Regions from separate parts of the Paraliobacillus sediminis genome, predicted to be linked through region 3. Evidence: riboswitches for the same ligand, from Rfam matches in the RefSeq annotation. Region 3 holds a riboswitch; each other region holds the start of a gene.

Region 1 (7,284 bases), on a different contig from region 3:
CTTGATCCGTTCATTCACATTGAGGATAGCGTGACAAATGAAGCGATGGGTATTGCTTTAATTGTCGCCTTTATTGGCGGATTACTCTTATTAGTACCATCTCTTTTCTTACTCATGCGTTTATTTCTATTTAATGCAGATTATGCGAAAGGGAAAAAATAATCGTGTACGCAAAATTTGTGTTAGGGGACTGAATCGTTCATGCAAAATTTAAAGCAAACCGTATGGATGCATAAAACAAGGATCTTCTTTTTAATTGTGTTAACCATAGCACTTGGACTATCAATAATCATGCAGGCTTTTGCTATGACTACTGTTGTTGATGGGGTCTTTCTTAAGAACCAAACGTTTCATGCAATGATACCATGGTTAATGGTATTGTTACTTGTTCTCTTCACGCGAGCATTAACGGATTATATAAGCAAGCGAATTGGTGTTTCACTAGCAAGTGATGTAAAAGGGACTGTACGGAGAAATTTATTAGAAAAGTATGCAGCCCGTCCAGTCCAACTGGCTGAAAAGGGACAAACAGGTAAAAAGGTTAGTATGTTGTTAGACGGTGTCGATGAAATGGATAGTTTCTACAGTCAGTTTATTCCACAAGTAATGCAAAGTACATTTGTACCATTACTAGTCATGATCGTTATTTTTACACAACATATTAATTCAGGAATCATATTACTTGTGACAGCACCATTTATTCCAATCTTCATGATTGTAATTGGCTTACAAACGCAAAAAAAGTCAGAAGAAAAGCTAGATAAATTAGCTTCTTTTTCTGGCACCTTTTTAGATACGTTACAAGGACTTGTTACATTAAAACTGTTTGGCCAAACAAAACAACAGAAAGATAAAATAGAGAAAAGTAGTCTTGGTTTTCGAGATACCACAATGGATATTTTAAAGGTTGCCTTTACGCAATCGTTTATGCTTGAAGTTATTTCAATGCTGAGTATCGGTATTATTGCTTTAGAACTGGCAATACAGTTAATCATTTATGAAAGTCTTTCGTTTTTCACTGCATTTGTTATCCTAGTTCTCGTACCTGAATTCTTTTCTTCGTTAAAAGAACTCGGCACGACTTTTCATAATGGAAGAAGCAGTATGGGTGCCGCTAAAAAAGTATTAGAAGCGTTCGATGAAGAGGATTATACGATTAAATGGGGAGAAAAGGATATAAGCAAGAAGGACGAACCACCAACGATTCACTTAGATCAGCTTGGGTTTAGTTATCCGGATAGTAAGTTTAATTTGCAGGCTATTGAAGCCACTTTCTTACCAAAGCAAAAGATAGCAATTGTTGGGGCAAGTGGGGCAGGTAAATCCACGCTACTACATTTATTAGCTGGTATGATCACTCCTGAACATGGCGCGATCAAACTTGATCAACAACCGCTTATTGACTTCACTGAGTCTTCATGGCTTGGACAACTTTCTTATATATCACAACAACCGTATATCTTCTCAGGAACAATTGGGGAGAATATCGAAATGGGAACGAATATGGCAGTAACAGAAAAGGATGTTCAACAAGCTGCCCAATTAGCCGGAATTGCGCCGTTAATTGAATCATTAGAAAAACAATATAATACTCCAATTGGAGAAGCTGGTCGAGGGTTATCTAGTGGGGAGAAACAACGCGTGTCTATCGCACGGGCATTTTTGAAAAAGCCTAAAGTTGTTTTACTTGATGAACCTACACGCGGACTTGATTTAACTACTGAAAAAATATTACAGGAATCGATTGAACAGTTGTCAAAAACTGCGACAGTTATAACAGTAGCACATCGATTGCACACGATTAAAACCGCAGATCAAATTCTTTTCTTGGATAAGGGTCAATTACTAGCTGTCGGAACACATGAAACATTATTAGCTACTTTACCTGCTTATAAAGATATGGTGACGATTCAACAAGGGGGAGAAGAAGCATGAGCGCTCTTTTAAAAGTCATTAAACTGATGCTGATTGAGAAAAAAGATATTCTGTTTGCAATTTTATTTGGCTTCATAGCAGGCATTAGTAGCGTCGGACTATTTGCTGCTAGTGGCTATCTTATTTCTAAAGCAGCTTTAATGCCTCCATTTTATGCATTAATTATGCTTACTTCTACCGTTAAATTACTAGGTTTTATTAAAGCTAGTTCTAAATATGGCGAACGTATTTATTCTCACCGGGCTACGTTTACTATCTTAAGCAATTTACGTGTTACTTTCTTTGAAAAGTTAGAACCTCTTGTTCCGCAAATTTTTCATAAGTATAGAAGCGGAGATATACTTGGCCGTGTAGTAGGTGATGTGGAAAGTCTTCAGAACTTCTTTCTACGTGTTTTTTATCCACCGATAGTTTTATTGCTTGTTTTTGTCACAACGATTTTATTTAGCAGCTTTTATTCCATTGAAATTGCGTTAATTTTATTATTGGGTCTTTTGTTAACCGTATTTGTTATTCCTGCAATTTTTTCATTCAGACAATTGAAAATTAAGGATAGCGTTAGACAAGAGCGTGGAGATCTTTCTACGGAAGTTACTGAATTGATGTATGGCTTTCGAGATTTAAAGATATTTCAACAATTGCAAAAGAAACAAGACCAGTTAATAACACAATCAGATAAGTATATTGAAAAGCAAAAACGCGAGAATATTAATAAAGTCTATAGTCAATCATTCAATGGTTTTATAACCTTTATCGTAAGTTGGTTAGTTCTAGCTGTTGGCGCTTATTTAGTTGTAGATGGTACGTTAGAAGGACTTTTTTTAGCGATGCTTGTGATGATCTCTCTAACCGTTTTTGAACCTGCAGCTCCTATGGCTGTTTTCCCGATTTATATGCAAGAAAGCCGGGACGCATCAAGTCGTTTATATAATGTGGTGGAGGATCCGGATATTCAAGTGAACGCAGTAGAGATTATCAGTCATCAGGTTGAAAGCAGGGCACCAGCAATTAAATTTCAAAATATCACCTTCACGTATATGGGAGATTGGCGTACAACCATTCCTTCTCTTAGTTTAGAAATTCCAGCAGGTTCGAAAACAGCAATTGTTGGAGCTAGTGGATCAGGAAAATCAACTTTACTGCAATTGGTTTTAAAGCTACAACAAATTCAGACGGGCACTATTTATTGGAATGATCATGATATTTCAACTGTTTCAGGAAGTGCATTATGGGAAAAAGCAATAGTTGTTTTACAAGAAAATCATTTCTTTTATGGAACAATTCGTGAAAACTTATTGCTTGCTGATGCTGCATTAGATGATTTTATATTAAATGATGCATTAGTAAAGGTGCAACTTGAAGACTTTTCGCTTGATGATCATGTATCAGAAAACGGTGAAAATCTTTCTGGTGGCGAAAAACAACGTCTGGCAATTGCTAGAGCAATCTTAAAACAGGGTCATTTGTGGATTTTAGATGAACCAACGTCATCTCTTGATGCGCAAACAGAACGAATGATTCACAAACAGCTTTTTGAACAAGCGCAAACAGATACGTTACTGTTAGTTAGTCACCGTTTAAATGGTTTAGAAAAAATGGACCAAATTATTGTCATGGATCATGGTGAGATTATTGAATCTGGATCTTATACAGTATTAATGCAAAAGCAAGGTTACTTTTATCAAATGAAAACACTCGAAGAAAGTTTACTTTAATAGCATTGACATTATCTCCCTAGATGTTATTCTATAAACAGAACCAAATAGCACGAAAAACCACTAGAGGAGTCTTTTATAAAGACTGAGATTGAAGTGATACTTCAAGACTCTTAGAACCTGATCTAGTTCAAACTAGCGGAGGGAAGTGGATGGAAATAAAGTCTTTCTTTCGATTACTTTATCATGCCACCACTTTCTTTTAATCAGAGAAGGTGGTTTTTTATGCAGATAAAGGAGGAAGTAACGATGAAATTTTCAGAACGTATTCGAAAGGAAGCAGATCCAGTTTGGCAGGCTAGTTTTAATCACCCTTTTGTTAAGGGGATTGGTGATGGCACATTACCTATAGAGAACTTTCGTTATTATGTCATGCAGGACTCTTATTATTTAGCACAATTCGCCCGTGTTCAGGCACTTGGTGCTGCAAAGGCGGAGGGTTTAGAGACAACAAATAGTATGGCGTCACATGCGCAAGGAACCTATCAAGCAGAATTAGATTTGCATCGTACTTTTTCTAAATTATTAGATATTACGGATGCAGAACAAAAAGCATTTAAACCTGCTCCAACCGCTTACGCTTATAGTTCTCATATGTATCGTGCTGCTTACCAAGGTCATCTCGGTGATGTGATTGCAGCAATATTACCTTGCTACTGGGTTTATTATGAAGTTGGAGAACAGTTAAAGAACAAAACACCAGACGAGCCCATTTATCAAGAATGGATTAAAGCATACGGATCTGATTGGTTCCGCACGTTAGTAGAGGAACAAATTGATAGGTTAGATCAATTAGCTGAAACTGTAACCTCATCTGATCGAGAACGAATGAAAGAACACTTCTTAATTAGCAGTCAATACGAATATTTATTTTGGAACATGGCTTATAAATTAGAAAAATGGCCACTAGAAGAGATGAAATAAGCTGGTATTAAGGCTAAAAGTACTTTACGCAGACAGTAATTGCTTTTTAATATATGGACTTAAGTTATAATTCGGCGGAAGTGATAGAATTGAGACGTAAGGTGAGTTGCTAATCCGCATTTTTTGTATTAAACACCATTCGAATTACAAAGTAGCTAAAATAAAAAAGCACTAGAATTCTAGTGCTTTTTTTGCTATTCTTTATTTGGAATTTTCGCTTGCATTGGAGGGAGTATGATCCATCCTTTGTCTTTATTCAGTCGGAGCGCCTTTGCTCCAGCTTGTGCTTTATTCATATGGAACTGTCCAAATAGCATTGCAATATCTTCGCGTAGAGACTGTCCAATGATTGTACTGCAAGCAATTAATCCTGCTGAAATATTTGCAGAAACAACTGCACTAATCTCTTGATCACTGAACTTCGCACCTGAAGGAATATCTTCAATGTCAGCCAGTGACCGTTCAGGAGGTGAAGGAGGTAAAGCAATCCCATTTATTTTAAGTATCTCTTCAACACTTTCCATTTCTTGCTTCATACCTCGATTTAAATCTTCAAGCAAATTTTTCAGTTCTTTGTCACCAGTATGGTTAATAAATGTTTGATACGCCGCATAGTTACCTTTAGCAGCTGCTAGAAATGACCACAGACTGAAAACTTCACCATAATGAAGTGGTTGTTTCTTTGGATTACCTGATAATACACCCATTTTTAAACACTCCTTTGTTTGTTCTTACACAGATAGTCTTTTCATCAACGTAAAACTTATTCCAAAAACGTCGTAATTTGATGAATTTAATTTGGTATATGAAAGAATATTAGAGTAAAACTATATTCAAAAAGGAAGAGAAAAAATGAAATTAGCTGCACACGAATTACAGAATTAAAGGTGAGAAAGCCCATTCCTTTAGGTGTGGGATGAATCGCTTTTAAATTTGTAAATAAATAAAGTTTGAAAAATACGTTCTTTCCTACAAACAGCCTTTATGATGAGCTGTTCTCATGCATATGAAGCATGGCAATACATGGTTAGCAAAGGTTATTATCCATTAGAACCAGCTGATCTAGCTATCACTACAAAAATCGGTACTATGCATCAGGTAGTACCTGAAGACCAAGAAAAAATTCAAGCAATGATGATGAAATACGAGGGGCAAAACCCGATTGCAGGTTAAAGTGATGGAATGTATCAATAAATAGAACAAAAAAGAACTCTAGTGGGTGCTGTACCCCCTAGAGTTCTTTCTTGTATATTATGGTTTGAGTATAACTTTAATACAATTGTCTTCCTTTTTATTAAATATGTTATAACCATGTGATGCCTCATCTAGAGGTAGACTGTGTGTAATGATCTTTGACGGGTCAATCTCCCCATTTACAATTTGCTTATAAATTGGTTCCATGAAGGACCTTGCATGTGCTTGTCCAGTCTTAATAGTTATATTTCTAGAAAAGAAGGCACCTAAAGGGAATAAATTATAATTACCTCCATACACACCAGTAATTTGATACGTTCCACATTTTTTAACAGCCTTTGTTGCAATCTGGATTGGTCCCATTGTTCCACCTTGCAATTTAAGTTTTTGTTCTACAAATTCTAAAGGTGACTTTTTACCATCCATACCGACACAATCAATCACAACATCAGCACCACCATTTGTTACGTCTTTTAAAACTTCTCCCATATCATCATGTTTCGTAAAGTCAAATATCTCCGTCTTATTTATATTTTTAGAAAACTGCAAGCGGTTGTCAATATAATCTACAGCAATTACCCGTTCCGCACCTTTTTGCCACGCAAATTGCTGTGTCATTAAACCGATAGGACCTGATCCTAAAACAATCACGGTATCACCAGCTTTTACACCTGCATTTTCTACACTCCAGTAAGCTGTAGGTAGCACATCAGAAAGAAACAGTAGTGACTCATCTTCAAGTTCGCAATCATCTGGAATTCGAAAAGGAGTGTAGTTACCAAAAGGTACGCGTAAATATTCAGCTTGTCCTCCTGGATGATTCCCGAATTTTTCCGAATATCCAAAATAGCCACCTGAATCATAGTGTGGATTCGCATTATCACATTGGCTTTCTTGATGTGCATGACAATATTGACACGTTCCACAAGCTACAGTAAAAGGAATAACAACACGGTCACCTTTTTTTAATTTAGTTACTTCAGAACCGACTTCTTCAACAATTCCCATTGGTTCATGTCCGATCACGTAGCCAATGGGTAATGGAAAGTTTCCTTGATACAAGTGCAGATCAGAACCGCAAATTGCCGTAGAAGTAATCCGAACGATAATGTCTTGCTTATCTTGTATTTTTGGATAATCTACCTTTTTAACTGCAATTTGATGTTTTCCTTGATACGTAACAGCTTTCATGAATGTTCACCTCAATGATCAATTTATATCCTTAAGTATGTGTTTTATTATCTAAATCATACGGTTAAAAGAAGGAAGGAAAACAATCAATTTCTAAAATTATACAAGTATATTATTGCGTTAGATACAAAAAATAGATAGAGGAGGTGTGACTATCAAACATTTTAGTTTAATTGGGTTGAAAATATTACTATTATTAGTAGTTCTTTATACAATATTAGGAATCGGGTACGACGTTTCGTTTGGCAATGTACTATTTATAAGCATTGTTTTAGGGTTTTCTGCTTATTTATTTGGTGATTTGCTTATACTATCTCGAACAAAT
Region 2 (7,284 bases), on a different contig from region 3:
CGAACTAAGTATTGTGCAACGTAAGAACCACTGCCATAACGTTCAGACTTTAATATAACTTCAACATCATGTTCTTGGTTTGCTAGGACATATCCAAATGCTGGAACAAAGCCGATGTGTACTTCATTCGTACCCATTGCCTCAACTAATGCAGTGTAGTTTGTCATTACGCGTCCTTCAACTTCTATATCTTCACCAAGTTCTTCTGAAAGTTTCTCTGCTAATGGCGCAATTGTGTCTGCAATTGTATCAGACTCTTGAGAAGGTACGAATCCCATAATAATTGTCTCAGGATTTGCATCACTACCTGCGCTAGAACCACAACCAGCCATTATTAATACAGTTACGAGTGCTAAAAACATACCAGCAAAAATTTTCTTCATTTGTTTATATCCCCCTAATACTTTTTAAGTTGCTCTTTTATTATGCACGATTTTTACGAAGGATGCTAGTCTATTTACAAAATTTTAATGAAAAATTTACAAATTTTCTGTATATTTGTGAGAGGATATAACAAAACGTTCGTGTTTTAATCAAAATATCCATATAAAGGAATATTATTATGTGTTGTAATCTTAATTTCTAAATAGGGAAGTATAAACAAACATATACTAGTACAATATCTCGTGTGATCAAACAATTCGTATTTTAAGTTAACATATGGCAAGATAATATAGGTTAATCTATATGATTTAGTATAATAGATGTTAAAATAGGTCAAAAGAGAGTAAGTAGTAGTTAGGAGTGATAACCATGGATGAGCAAAAGAAAGATTGGCCTGAGGAAAAAGCAAGGGTTGATCACGTGGTGCAACGAATTAAACTAAAAATGGATAAATTAGGTGCACATGTAAAAACATTAAAAAATCGGGTAATAGATATTCGTAAGAACTTTTGGGATGATGTAACGGTTAATATAGAAGAGATAGATGATGTAGTTGAAACACAAGCAAGTTTGAAACAGCAAGCTGAGTTTCTTTCGGAAAGAGAGAGAAGTCATGGACAATTATCCAAGGAACTTAACACATTAGATCGTTTGAAAGATTCCCCTTATTTCGGTCGTATTGACTTTGTCGAAAATGAGGATAAGGCAACAACTGATTCTATTTATATTGGTGTTGCTTCATTAATGGATGAGAAGGAAGAAGATTTTCTGATTTATGATTGGCGTGCTCCAATTTCTAGCCTTTATTATGATTATCAACCAGGGGAAGCGTCTTATCAAGCTGTTGATCAAGTAATAGATGGTAAGATTACCTTGAAGCGACAATATATAATTAAGCAAGGCCAATTAAAGGGAATGTTTAACACGGGTTTAACAATTGGCGATCGATTATTGCAATCTGTACTAGGTACGAATGCAGATACGAAAATGAAAAGTATTGTGGCAACAATTCAACGTGAACAAAATCAAATAATTAGAAATGAACGCAGTAATATCCTTGTAGTTCAGGGTGTTGCTGGTAGCGGGAAAACTTCAGCAGCACTTCAACGGGTCGCTTATTTACTTTATCGTTACCGTGAAAATTTAAAATCGGAAAATATTGTGTTATTTTCTCCAAATCCGCTTTTTAATAGTTATATTGCTACGGTATTACCTGAATTAGGTGAAGATAACATGAAGCAAACAACATTTTATCGATATATTGATACACAACTAGGTAATCAATTTGCAATTGAGTCTCCCTTTGATCAAATGGAATACTATCTACAAACAAATAATCACAGTATTGATCCAAGAATTACAGCTATGCGCTATAAGGCAAGTATAGATTTTAAAGATCATATTGATCAATTTATTGAAACCCTTGCAAGAGAAGGGATGGTATTTCGAAATGTTCGTTTTCGCGGTGAATTAGTTATTTCCAAAAGGAAGATCCGTAACTATTTTTATGCGTTTCCTTCTAGTTTAAGCATTACACTTCGTATAGAAAAGGTGATGAAGTGGATACTGAACCAACTAGACGAATTAGAAATAAATGAACGAGAGAAAGATTGGGTACTTGAAGAAAGCGAGTTATTAGATAAAGCTGATTATCTAGATGTGTATCAACAATTAGAAGATGAAGCGCCATTTTCCGATGATACCTTTATGGATGCGTCAAGAGAGGAAGCGTTACTAAGGAAAAAAGTAACGAAAGACAAGATTAAGCCATTAAGACAAAAAGTAAAGCGTTCGTACTTTATTGATGTTAAAAATACGTATCAACAACTATTTGAGAATCCTGAACTTCAAGAAAATAAACGTGATATGCTCCCAGAAAACTGGCATGCTATTTGTGCAGTCACATATGAAAATTTACGTACTAACTTTTTGTCATGGGAGGATGCAACCCCTTATCTATATTTTCAAAATAGGTTGAAAGGTTTTCAGGCAAATCGAGCGATTCAGCATGTATTTATTGACGAAGCACAAGACTACTCGCCGTTTCAGTTTGCTTATTTGAGAGAAATATTTCCAAGCAGTAGGATGACGTTACTCGGTGATATTAATCAAGCCATTTATGTGCATGCATTAGAAGAAGATAACATTTTAGCAGACCCAACTGAAGAAAAACATGAGAAAATAACACTTACAAGAAGCTATCGATCAACTAAACCAATTGTTGATTTTACGAAAGCTTGGATGCCACAAGGGGATCAAATTGAGGCATTTAATCGAGATGGTAAACTTCCTGTCTTAATGGAAGTTGATAATGTAGCGATCGCTTCAGATAAATTAAGTGAAGCCATTAGTACGTATCAATCAAATGGACATCAAACGATTGCGATCATATGTAAAACAATGCAAGAAAGTGATAGAGTATATCAGACTTTAAAACAACATTTTGATGTGTTATTAATGGATCAAAGTACGCATACATTTCAAAAAGGTATATTAGTAATACCTGCCTATTTAGCTAAAGGGATAGAGTTTGATGCTGTTATTATTTATAATGCTTCAAAAGCACGTTATCAAAATGAATTAGAAAGAAATCTATTATATACAGCGTGTACAAGAGCAATGCATGAATTATTCGTGCTGTCACTTGGTGAAGTCAGTGAATTTGTTCAACAAGTTCCGAAAGATCGCTTTATTCATTATAAGATTCTGTCAGTTGAAAAAGACAACTAGAAATGAGGCATTCCACTGTATGGTGGGATGTCTTTTTTCTTAATATAGCGCTAATGAAAGCGTAATTATAAGATCGTATTTTTTCACATTAAGACAAAATTATGAGATAATGTCTTAAATAGATAATTATAAGGAGGAGTAAAGGATGTTTGAAAATTTACAAGCAACAACAACGCTACATAATGGTGTTAAAATGCCATGGTTAGGTTTAGGTGTATTTCAAGTAGATGATGGAGACGAGGTAATGCATTCTGTGACATCTGCCTTAGAACATGGATATAGAAGCATTGACACCGCAGCGGCATATAAGAATGAAGAAGGAGTAGGGAAGGCACTTGCAAAAGCAGGCATTCCCCGTGAAGAATTATTTATTACTTCAAAGTTATGGAATGGTGATCAAGGTTATGAATCTACATTAAAAGCTTTTGAATCAAGTCTACAAAAACTAGGGTTGGATTATTTGGATTTATATTTAATTCATTGGCCAGTCCCTGCAGAGGATAAGTTCAAGGATTCATGGAAAGCGATGGAGAAACTCTATAAACAAGGAAAGATTCGTGCTATCGGTGTTAGTAACTTTAAAGAACATCATTTAGATGCGTTAATTAAAGATGCTGACGTAGTGCCAATGGTTAATCAGGTAGAATTTCATCCTCATTTAGATCAAAAATCATTGCGTGATTATTGCAAGAAGCACAGCATTCAAGTTGAAGCATGGTCTCCATTAAAACAAGGAGAACTATTAGACGATCCTACACTTAAGAAAATTGCTGATAAATATGGAAAAACGACTGCACAAGTTATTATTCGTTGGGATCTTCAAAGTGAAGTAATCACGATTCCAAAATCAGTGAAAGAACACCGAATTGTTGCAAATGCAGCTATTTTTGATTTTGAGTTATCACAAACGGACATGGATACGATTAATGGTTTAAATAAAGATGAGCGTGTTGGACCAGATCCAGATACGTTTAACAAAGTATAAAAAAAGTGGCGCTTCACAAAGCGCCACTTTTTTTGTATCTTATAAAGGGTAACTTTCACAGAGCGAAATAGGCATTTAAGTCATGGTAAACTTGAGAAGCCTCGTAATCCAAAATTGCAGTCGACATTGTGCCCCTTTCGTAAGCATCATTGTTTCATCTTGCGAAAGTGATAGAAGATGCAACGTAACATACCGCTCTGGAAATACACTTCGCTTTTCGTGCCTGCGGAAAGGGAGCCAATTTCATTTGAGGGGCGGGTCAGGAAATTCTGTTATTTCTGCGTTTATAGTTGTTTCGTAATAAACGACAATCTTTTAGAAAGTAGTTTTTAAAAAAACTGTCAACGATTCGCGCGTATGTTTTTGTGAGAAAGTTGTGTTTTAAATCAAATAAATGTTCGAAGGGAGAGGTGACGATGGATTATATTAGTTATGTTCGATCAATGGTAGGACAGCAACCAATTATTATGGTTGTAAGTGGTGCGATAATCTTTGATGAGCAAAGACGTGTTTTGCTCCATTTACGTGCGGATACTCAAACATGGGGATTCCCCGGTGGTTATATGGAATTAGGTGAATCGGTAAAGGAAACCGCAAGAAGAGAGGTTTTCGAAGAGACAGGTTTAAAGATAGGCACGTTAGAGTTGTTTAGTATTTATTCTGGTGAAGGTAATCAAAAAACATTAGCTAATGGTGATCAAGTGTCACTTGTACAGCATTGGTTTACATGCGAAGACTTCACAGGAGAGTTAATCAAAGAAAACGAAGAAACATTAGATACAGCATTTTTTTCATTAGACAAATTGCCTGAAAACTTGTTTCTAAGCCAAATGAAGGTAATAAATGATCTACAGTCAACTGCTAGTAAACCGATAGTTAGAGATTAGTGATAAAAGGGTTTCCGCTGGCTAAAGAAACCCTTTAACACGAATCAATAAGAATTAAGATTGTATATTATTTGGGACAAGTGTATGCTGTTTTATTCTCGATAAAACAAATACCCCAAGTATTGCTCCTGTACAACTACTAACGATAAAGCCTGGCACAAATGCTAATGCTCCCGCAGACTGTCCTAACACAATATTAGCAATAGGAACAGATAGTAGCGATCCAATTACACCAGTACCAATTATTTCTCCAGTTGCTGCTAGTGCCTTTTTCTTTGTCCAACGATAGAAGTAACCAGCGAACAACGCCCCAATCATTCCGCCTGGAAAAGCTAATATCGTACCTAACCCTAATAAATTACGCAGTAAGCCGATTACAAAAGCAATAATTACAGCTGGAATGGGTCCTAGTATGACTGCAGCCATAACATTGACAGCGTGCTGTACGGGATAAGCTTTGGCAATTCCGGTTGGAAACCATAATAGTTGTGCCCCTACCGTACCAATTGCCACAAATAATGCCATCGTGGTTAATAATCTCGTTCTATTCATTCAAAATTCCCCCTATTAAAAAAATATTCAAAATAAAAAGCCAGCTCCTCAAAAAAAGGACCTGACAGTATCTACGAATGTAAACGATTCGGCTACTTCCCTCCGCTAGTACGAACTAGATTAGGTCCAAAAGGGTTAAAAAGCTTAATCGCGCTTTTCTCTCAGCCTATGCATATAGGCACCCCTAGTAGTTAATATGAAGTTATTAGTTAAAGCATAGCATAAGAGGATTGGAACATAAAGGGAAATTAAATAATATCATCACAAACATTTATCTTGAATTCGAGATAAAAAACGTATATAATTAAAATATAGTCAAATAGTAAGCTATCGTTAGTTTTAGAAAGATGATCTTAAGGAGTGATTGAAATGGAATTAAAGGGAATTCACCATGTTTCTGCCATTACAGCAATAGCTAAAAATAATTATGATTTTTATACGAATATACTAGGAATGAGACTTGTTAAAAAGTCTGTTAATCAAGATGACACAAGTATGTATCACTTGTTTTATGCGGACGAAGTTGGTAATCCAGGAACAGATTTAACCTTTTTTGAAATTGTACGTGCTGGTCACACATATCAAGGGAATAATAGCATTTCACTAACTTCCTTACGCGTTCCTACTGATAGGGCATTAGTTTATTGGGAAGAACGTTTTAAAGAAAAAGCTGTGACATATCAGCCAATTGCTGAACAATTTGGTCGTAATGTATTGTTTTTTCAGGATCCTGAAGGACAAAGGTTAGTGCTTGTTTCTGATGAACGAAATAAAGGAGTTGCAGCTGGTGTCCCTTGGGATAAAAGTCCCGTGCCAAAGGAATTTGGCATTACTGGTTTAGGACCAGTTAAATTAACTGTACCTGAGCTAGGTCCTACTACGCGAGTGTTAACTGATATACTAAACTTTCGATATAAAGGAAGTTATCCAGCTTATGTGGACGGCCAACCTGAAATAGAGGTCTACGAAACAGGTGAAGGTGGTACTGGTGCAGAAGTTCATATCGAGACGCGAACTGACTTATCACGTGAACGACCTGGTCGAGGTAGTGTGCATCATGTTGCATTTCGCGTCGAGGACGAGGAAGAACTCGCAGCCTGGCATAAAGTTATTCAAGAAGCGAGGATGCCGAATTCAGGTTTAGTTGATCGGTATTATTTCCAATCGCTCTATTTTAGAGAACCGAATGGTATTCTGTATGAATTAGCGACAGATGGACCAGGTTTTGCAACAGATGAGGCAATAGAATTTTTAGGAGAGAGCGTTGCGTTACCTCCATTCCTAGAGGAAAATAGAGCGTCAATTGAAGCGCGATTAAAACCTTTAGATACAATTAAATAGTAGTGTGGAAAAAGGATGACGCTTAAAATGCGTTGTCCTTTTTCTTAATAATTAGGAGAGGTAACGGTCAAAATGCTATACTAGCCTAAGAGATATCATATGCGAAATACTTCAGGGGGAATATAAATGAACAAACTTGCGGAGCCAAAAGCAATTTTTTTAGACATGGATGGAACAATTTTAGATCATCACAATCAAGTTAGTCAAAATACAAAAGTAGTAATTGATAAGTTACGAGCAAAAGGGATCCCTGTTTTTATTGCAACAGGTCGTTCTCGTGAAGAAATTTTCCCGATCGTTCCAGAAGGATTTACAGTTGACGGTATTATTAGTTCAAATGGTATGACAGTTTATTTAGGTGATGAGAAAATCAAAGAGCATACGTTATCTATTGAATTAGTAACA
Region 3 (7,284 bases):
ATAATACAAAAGGATAACCATTATTATTTAATAAATGTTAAAATAGTAAACAGAGTATGTGTATTACTTCACTTAAGTATTAATAATGTGCGAGGAGGAAAGATCAATGGAATTTGATACAGTCACCATTAGTAGATTAATCACAGCAATGACCCTGACATTTCATATCATCTTTGCAACATTAGGAGTTGGTGTGCCATTATTTATTTCATTAGCCGAGTTTATTGGAATTAAAAAGAAGGACAAGCATTATGAATTGTTAGCGAAGCGTTGGGCGCGTGGATTTATTATTACCGTTGCAATTGGTGTTGTCACTGGTACAGCTATTGGTTTACAACTATCATTAGTTTGGCCAAACTTCATGCAACTCGCAGGTAATGTAATTGCTTTACCCCTGTTCATGGAAGTTTTCGCATTTTTCTTTGAAGCAATTTTCTTAGGTATCTATTTATATACCTGGAATCGTTTTAAAGGAAAATATACACACTGGTTACTTTCAATACCAGTTGTAATTGGAGCTGGAATGTCTGCAGTTTTCATCACTACTGTAAATTCGTTTATGAATTCACCTGCTGGATTCACAATGGAGAATGGTGAGTTTGCTGCAGTCAATCCACTAGAAGCGATGTTAAACCCATCTTCACCTACTAGAATTGCACATGTTGTAGGAGGATCCTATCTTACTGTTGCTGCTATTTTAGCTACCATTGCGGCTATTGCGTTGTTACGAAATAAAGGTGCTTCTGCGTACCATAAAAAGGCATTAAAATTAACCGTCATATCAATGTTCGTTTTTTCTTTGATAACTGCAGTAGCAGGAGATGCTTCGGCTAAATATTTGGCAAATAATCAACCTGAAAAATTAGCTGCCGCAGAATGGCTTTTTGAAACGGAAGAGAACGCTGATCTGCTCTTATTTGGTTGGCTAAACGAAGATAATGAAATTGTTGGTGCTATTCGAATTCCAGGAGCTTTGAGCTTTTTAGCACATGGCAATTTCATGAGCGAAGTTACAGGATTAGAAGAAACACCAGAAGATGAACGACCACCATTATGGATTCATTATATGTTTGATTTAATGGTTTCGATTGGAATGTTCTTAATAGGGATTTCTTTCCTTTATCTCGTTCTAAGTCGACTTAAAAAATGGAATGCAAATAATAAATTCATGCTCTGGCTTATTGCATTAAGTGGACCATTAGCAATGTTAGCTGTAGAATTCGGTTGGATTTATGCAGAAGAAGGCAGGCAACCATGGATCTTGCGTGGTTATATGCGAGTAGAAGAAGCAGCGACATCGTCACCATATATTCTGCATATGTTCTTTTTGTTTTTAGGCCTATATATTGTTCTAGGAACACTATTTGTAATTACGATGAGAAAATTATTTAAAGACAATCCAGCAGAACTAGAATTAGAAAAACACTACCCTGAAACGGAAAAGGGGGCTGAAAAATGAGTTACGAAATAATTGGAATAACAGTTTTATGGTTATTTTTGTATGGTTACCTAATCATTGCTTCGATCGACTTTGGTGCAGGATTTTTCGCCTTTTATGCAAAAATGACGAAACGAGATCATATTATCAATCAGATAATTTCACGATATTTATCACCCGTTTGGGAAGTTACCAACGTGTTCCTTGTCTTCTTTTTTGTTGGAATAGTAGGGTTTTTCCCATCAACTGCTTATTATTATGGTTCTGCATTACTCGTACCTGCAAGTTTTGCGATCGTACTGTTAGCAATTCGAGGGTCATTTTATGCTTTTGAAAACTATGGATCAAAACAGAGTAACGTATACATGTTTCTTTATGGAGCTACTGGTTTGTTAATTCCAGCATCCTTATCTGTTGCATTAACTATCTCAGAAGGTGGATTCATTACCGAAGAAAATGGTGTAGTTTCACTTAAATATTTGGAGTTGTTCACAAGTCCTTTAGCATGGAGTATTGTTGCATTAGCGATAACAGCACTATTATTTATTAGTGCAAGCTTTTTAACGTATTATGCTTCACGTGCTGATGACCAATCAGCTCTTAAATTGGTACGAAGATGGGCACTATTTTGGGCAACACCTACTATTATAATGGCTTTAACAACAATGATTGCTTTAAGTCAACGTAACGAACGTCATTTTAATAATATGTTAGACCTGTGGTGGATTTTCGGTTTATCGATGGGATTTTTCTTAATAGCAATGGGTCTTTTATATATGGGTAGAAATTATGGATCCGCTTTTATCACGATTATGTTACAATTTTTCTTTGCATTTTTCGGTTATGGTATTGCGCAGTATCCTTATTTACTTGATCCGTTCATTCACATTGAGGATAGCGTGACAAATGAAGCGATGGGTATTGCTTTAATTGTCGCCTTTATTGGCGGATTACTCTTATTAGTACCATCTCTTTTCTTACTCATGCGTTTATTTCTATTTAATGCAGATTATGCGAAAGGGAAAAAATAATCGTGTACGCAAAATTTGTGTTAGGGGACTGAATCGTTCATGCAAAATTTAAAGCAAACCGTATGGATGCATAAAACAAGGATCTTCTTTTTAATTGTGTTAACCATAGCACTTGGACTATCAATAATCATGCAGGCTTTTGCTATGACTACTGTTGTTGATGGGGTCTTTCTTAAGAACCAAACGTTTCATGCAATGATACCATGGTTAATGGTATTGTTACTTGTTCTCTTCACGCGAGCATTAACGGATTATATAAGCAAGCGAATTGGTGTTTCACTAGCAAGTGATGTAAAAGGGACTGTACGGAGAAATTTATTAGAAAAGTATGCAGCCCGTCCAGTCCAACTGGCTGAAAAGGGACAAACAGGTAAAAAGGTTAGTATGTTGTTAGACGGTGTCGATGAAATGGATAGTTTCTACAGTCAGTTTATTCCACAAGTAATGCAAAGTACATTTGTACCATTACTAGTCATGATCGTTATTTTTACACAACATATTAATTCAGGAATCATATTACTTGTGACAGCACCATTTATTCCAATCTTCATGATTGTAATTGGCTTACAAACGCAAAAAAAGTCAGAAGAAAAGCTAGATAAATTAGCTTCTTTTTCTGGCACCTTTTTAGATACGTTACAAGGACTTGTTACATTAAAACTGTTTGGCCAAACAAAACAACAGAAAGATAAAATAGAGAAAAGTAGTCTTGGTTTTCGAGATACCACAATGGATATTTTAAAGGTTGCCTTTACGCAATCGTTTATGCTTGAAGTTATTTCAATGCTGAGTATCGGTATTATTGCTTTAGAACTGGCAATACAGTTAATCATTTATGAAAGTCTTTCGTTTTTCACTGCATTTGTTATCCTAGTTCTCGTACCTGAATTCTTTTCTTCGTTAAAAGAACTCGGCACGACTTTTCATAATGGAAGAAGCAGTATGGGTGCCGCTAAAAAAGTATTAGAAGCGTTCGATGAAGAGGATTATACGATTAAATGGGGAGAAAAGGATATAAGCAAGAAGGACGAACCACCAACGATTCACTTAGATCAGCTTGGGTTTAGTTATCCGGATAGTAAGTTTAATTTGCAGGCTATTGAAGCCACTTTCTTACCAAAGCAAAAGATAGCAATTGTTGGGGCAAGTGGGGCAGGTAAATCCACGCTACTACATTTATTAGCTGGTATGATCACTCCTGAACATGGCGCGATCAAACTTGATCAACAACCGCTTATTGACTTCACTGAGTCTTCATGGCTTGGACAACTTTCTTATATATCACAACAACCGTATATCTTCTCAGGAACAATTGGGGAGAATATCGAAATGGGAACGAATATGGCAGTAACAGAAAAGGATGTTCAACAAGCTGCCCAATTAGCCGGAATTGCGCCGTTAATTGAATCATTAGAAAAACAATATAATACTCCAATTGGAGAAGCTGGTCGAGGGTTATCTAGTGGGGAGAAACAACGCGTGTCTATCGCACGGGCATTTTTGAAAAAGCCTAAAGTTGTTTTACTTGATGAACCTACACGCGGACTTGATTTAACTACTGAAAAAATATTACAGGAATCGATTGAACAGTTGTCAAAAACTGCGACAGTTATAACAGTAGCACATCGATTGCACACGATTAAAACCGCAGATCAAATTCTTTTCTTGGATAAGGGTCAATTACTAGCTGTCGGAACACATGAAACATTATTAGCTACTTTACCTGCTTATAAAGATATGGTGACGATTCAACAAGGGGGAGAAGAAGCATGAGCGCTCTTTTAAAAGTCATTAAACTGATGCTGATTGAGAAAAAAGATATTCTGTTTGCAATTTTATTTGGCTTCATAGCAGGCATTAGTAGCGTCGGACTATTTGCTGCTAGTGGCTATCTTATTTCTAAAGCAGCTTTAATGCCTCCATTTTATGCATTAATTATGCTTACTTCTACCGTTAAATTACTAGGTTTTATTAAAGCTAGTTCTAAATATGGCGAACGTATTTATTCTCACCGGGCTACGTTTACTATCTTAAGCAATTTACGTGTTACTTTCTTTGAAAAGTTAGAACCTCTTGTTCCGCAAATTTTTCATAAGTATAGAAGCGGAGATATACTTGGCCGTGTAGTAGGTGATGTGGAAAGTCTTCAGAACTTCTTTCTACGTGTTTTTTATCCACCGATAGTTTTATTGCTTGTTTTTGTCACAACGATTTTATTTAGCAGCTTTTATTCCATTGAAATTGCGTTAATTTTATTATTGGGTCTTTTGTTAACCGTATTTGTTATTCCTGCAATTTTTTCATTCAGACAATTGAAAATTAAGGATAGCGTTAGACAAGAGCGTGGAGATCTTTCTACGGAAGTTACTGAATTGATGTATGGCTTTCGAGATTTAAAGATATTTCAACAATTGCAAAAGAAACAAGACCAGTTAATAACACAATCAGATAAGTATATTGAAAAGCAAAAACGCGAGAATATTAATAAAGTCTATAGTCAATCATTCAATGGTTTTATAACCTTTATCGTAAGTTGGTTAGTTCTAGCTGTTGGCGCTTATTTAGTTGTAGATGGTACGTTAGAAGGACTTTTTTTAGCGATGCTTGTGATGATCTCTCTAACCGTTTTTGAACCTGCAGCTCCTATGGCTGTTTTCCCGATTTATATGCAAGAAAGCCGGGACGCATCAAGTCGTTTATATAATGTGGTGGAGGATCCGGATATTCAAGTGAACGCAGTAGAGATTATCAGTCATCAGGTTGAAAGCAGGGCACCAGCAATTAAATTTCAAAATATCACCTTCACGTATATGGGAGATTGGCGTACAACCATTCCTTCTCTTAGTTTAGAAATTCCAGCAGGTTCGAAAACAGCAATTGTTGGAGCTAGTGGATCAGGAAAATCAACTTTACTGCAATTGGTTTTAAAGCTACAACAAATTCAGACGGGCACTATTTATTGGAATGATCATGATATTTCAACTGTTTCAGGAAGTGCATTATGGGAAAAAGCAATAGTTGTTTTACAAGAAAATCATTTCTTTTATGGAACAATTCGTGAAAACTTATTGCTTGCTGATGCTGCATTAGATGATTTTATATTAAATGATGCATTAGTAAAGGTGCAACTTGAAGACTTTTCGCTTGATGATCATGTATCAGAAAACGGTGAAAATCTTTCTGGTGGCGAAAAACAACGTCTGGCAATTGCTAGAGCAATCTTAAAACAGGGTCATTTGTGGATTTTAGATGAACCAACGTCATCTCTTGATGCGCAAACAGAACGAATGATTCACAAACAGCTTTTTGAACAAGCGCAAACAGATACGTTACTGTTAGTTAGTCACCGTTTAAATGGTTTAGAAAAAATGGACCAAATTATTGTCATGGATCATGGTGAGATTATTGAATCTGGATCTTATACAGTATTAATGCAAAAGCAAGGTTACTTTTATCAAATGAAAACACTCGAAGAAAGTTTACTTTAATAGCATTGACATTATCTCCCTAGATGTTATTCTATAAACAGAACCAAATAGCACGAAAAACCACTAGAGGAGTCTTTTATAAAGACTGAGATTGAAGTGATACTTCAAGACTCTTAGAACCTGATCTAGTTCAAACTAGCGGAGGGAAGTGGATGGAAATAAAGTCTTTCTTTCGATTACTTTATCATGCCACCACTTTCTTTTAATCAGAGAAGGTGGTTTTTTATGCAGATAAAGGAGGAAGTAACGATGAAATTTTCAGAACGTATTCGAAAGGAAGCAGATCCAGTTTGGCAGGCTAGTTTTAATCACCCTTTTGTTAAGGGGATTGGTGATGGCACATTACCTATAGAGAACTTTCGTTATTATGTCATGCAGGACTCTTATTATTTAGCACAATTCGCCCGTGTTCAGGCACTTGGTGCTGCAAAGGCGGAGGGTTTAGAGACAACAAATAGTATGGCGTCACATGCGCAAGGAACCTATCAAGCAGAATTAGATTTGCATCGTACTTTTTCTAAATTATTAGATATTACGGATGCAGAACAAAAAGCATTTAAACCTGCTCCAACCGCTTACGCTTATAGTTCTCATATGTATCGTGCTGCTTACCAAGGTCATCTCGGTGATGTGATTGCAGCAATATTACCTTGCTACTGGGTTTATTATGAAGTTGGAGAACAGTTAAAGAACAAAACACCAGACGAGCCCATTTATCAAGAATGGATTAAAGCATACGGATCTGATTGGTTCCGCACGTTAGTAGAGGAACAAATTGATAGGTTAGATCAATTAGCTGAAACTGTAACCTCATCTGATCGAGAACGAATGAAAGAACACTTCTTAATTAGCAGTCAATACGAATATTTATTTTGGAACATGGCTTATAAATTAGAAAAATGGCCACTAGAAGAGATGAAATAAGCTGGTATTAAGGCTAAAAGTACTTTACGCAGACAGTAATTGCTTTTTAATATATGGACTTAAGTTATAATTCGGCGGAAGTGATAGAATTGAGACGTAAGGTGAGTTGCTAATCCGCATTTTTTGTATTAAACACCATTCGAATTACAAAGTAGCTAAAATAAAAAAGCACTAGAATTCTAGTGCTTTTTTTGCTATTCTTTATTTGGAATTTTCGCTTGCATTGGAGGGAGTATGATCCATCCTTTGTCTTTATTCAGTCGGAGCGCCTTTGCTCCAGCTTGTGCTTTATTCATATGGAACTGTCCAAATAGCATTGCAATATCTTCGCGTAGAGACTGTCCAATGATTGTACTGCAAGCAATTAATCCTGCTGAAATATTTGCAGAAACAACTGCACTAA

What was found. Region 3 has a riboswitch for thiamine pyrophosphate ahead of tenA (thiaminase II). Riboswitches for the same ligand answer to the same signal wherever they lie in the genome.
Region 1: it holds a riboswitch for thiamine pyrophosphate, as region 3 does, so the genes downstream of both, tenA (thiaminase II) here and tenA (thiaminase II) in region 3, are expected to answer to the same signal.
Region 2: it holds a riboswitch for thiamine pyrophosphate, as region 3 does, so the genes downstream of both, thiW (energy coupling factor transporter S component ThiW) here and tenA (thiaminase II) in region 3, are expected to answer to the same signal.

The regions. Positions count from the first base shown of each region.
Region 1 is NZ_QJSI01000003.1:597,752-605,035, forward strand. It holds gene D2K60_RS15630 (cytochrome d ubiquinol oxidase subunit II) at 1-162, shown strand, start outside; gene cydD (thiol reductant ABC exporter subunit CydD) at 202-1,935, shown strand; gene cydC (thiol reductant ABC exporter subunit CydC) at 1,932-3,650, shown strand; TPP riboswitch at 3,706-3,814, shown strand; gene tenA (thiaminase II) at 3,900-4,574, shown strand; gene D2K60_RS15650 (DUF3231 family protein) at 4,769-5,281, opposite strand; gene D2K60_RS15655 (spore coat protein) at 5,532-5,747, shown strand; gene D2K60_RS15660 (zinc-dependent alcohol dehydrogenase) at 5,826-6,959, opposite strand; gene D2K60_RS15665 (DUF2512 family protein) at 7,108-7,284, shown strand, end outside.
Region 2 is NZ_QJSI01000001.1:418,957-426,240, forward strand. It holds gene phnD (phosphate/phosphite/phosphonate ABC transporter substrate-binding protein) at 1-383, opposite strand, end outside; gene helD (RNA polymerase recycling motor HelD) at 754-3,114, shown strand; gene D2K60_RS01880 (aldo/keto reductase) at 3,260-4,099, shown strand; gene D2K60_RS01885 (NUDIX hydrolase) at 4,516-4,986, shown strand; gene thiW (energy coupling factor transporter S component ThiW) at 5,041-5,538, opposite strand; TPP riboswitch at 5,619-5,734, opposite strand; gene D2K60_RS01895 (ring-cleaving dioxygenase) at 5,908-6,879, shown strand; gene D2K60_RS01900 (HAD family hydrolase) at 7,006-7,284, shown strand, end outside.
Region 3 is NZ_QJSI01000002.1:390,937-398,220, reverse strand. It holds gene D2K60_RS08115 (cytochrome ubiquinol oxidase subunit I) at 107-1,459, shown strand; gene D2K60_RS08110 (cytochrome d ubiquinol oxidase subunit II) at 1,456-2,469, shown strand; gene cydD (thiol reductant ABC exporter subunit CydD) at 2,509-4,242, shown strand; gene cydC (thiol reductant ABC exporter subunit CydC) at 4,239-5,957, shown strand; TPP riboswitch at 6,013-6,121, shown strand; gene tenA (thiaminase II) at 6,207-6,881, shown strand; gene D2K60_RS08090 (DUF3231 family protein) at 7,076-7,284, opposite strand, start outside.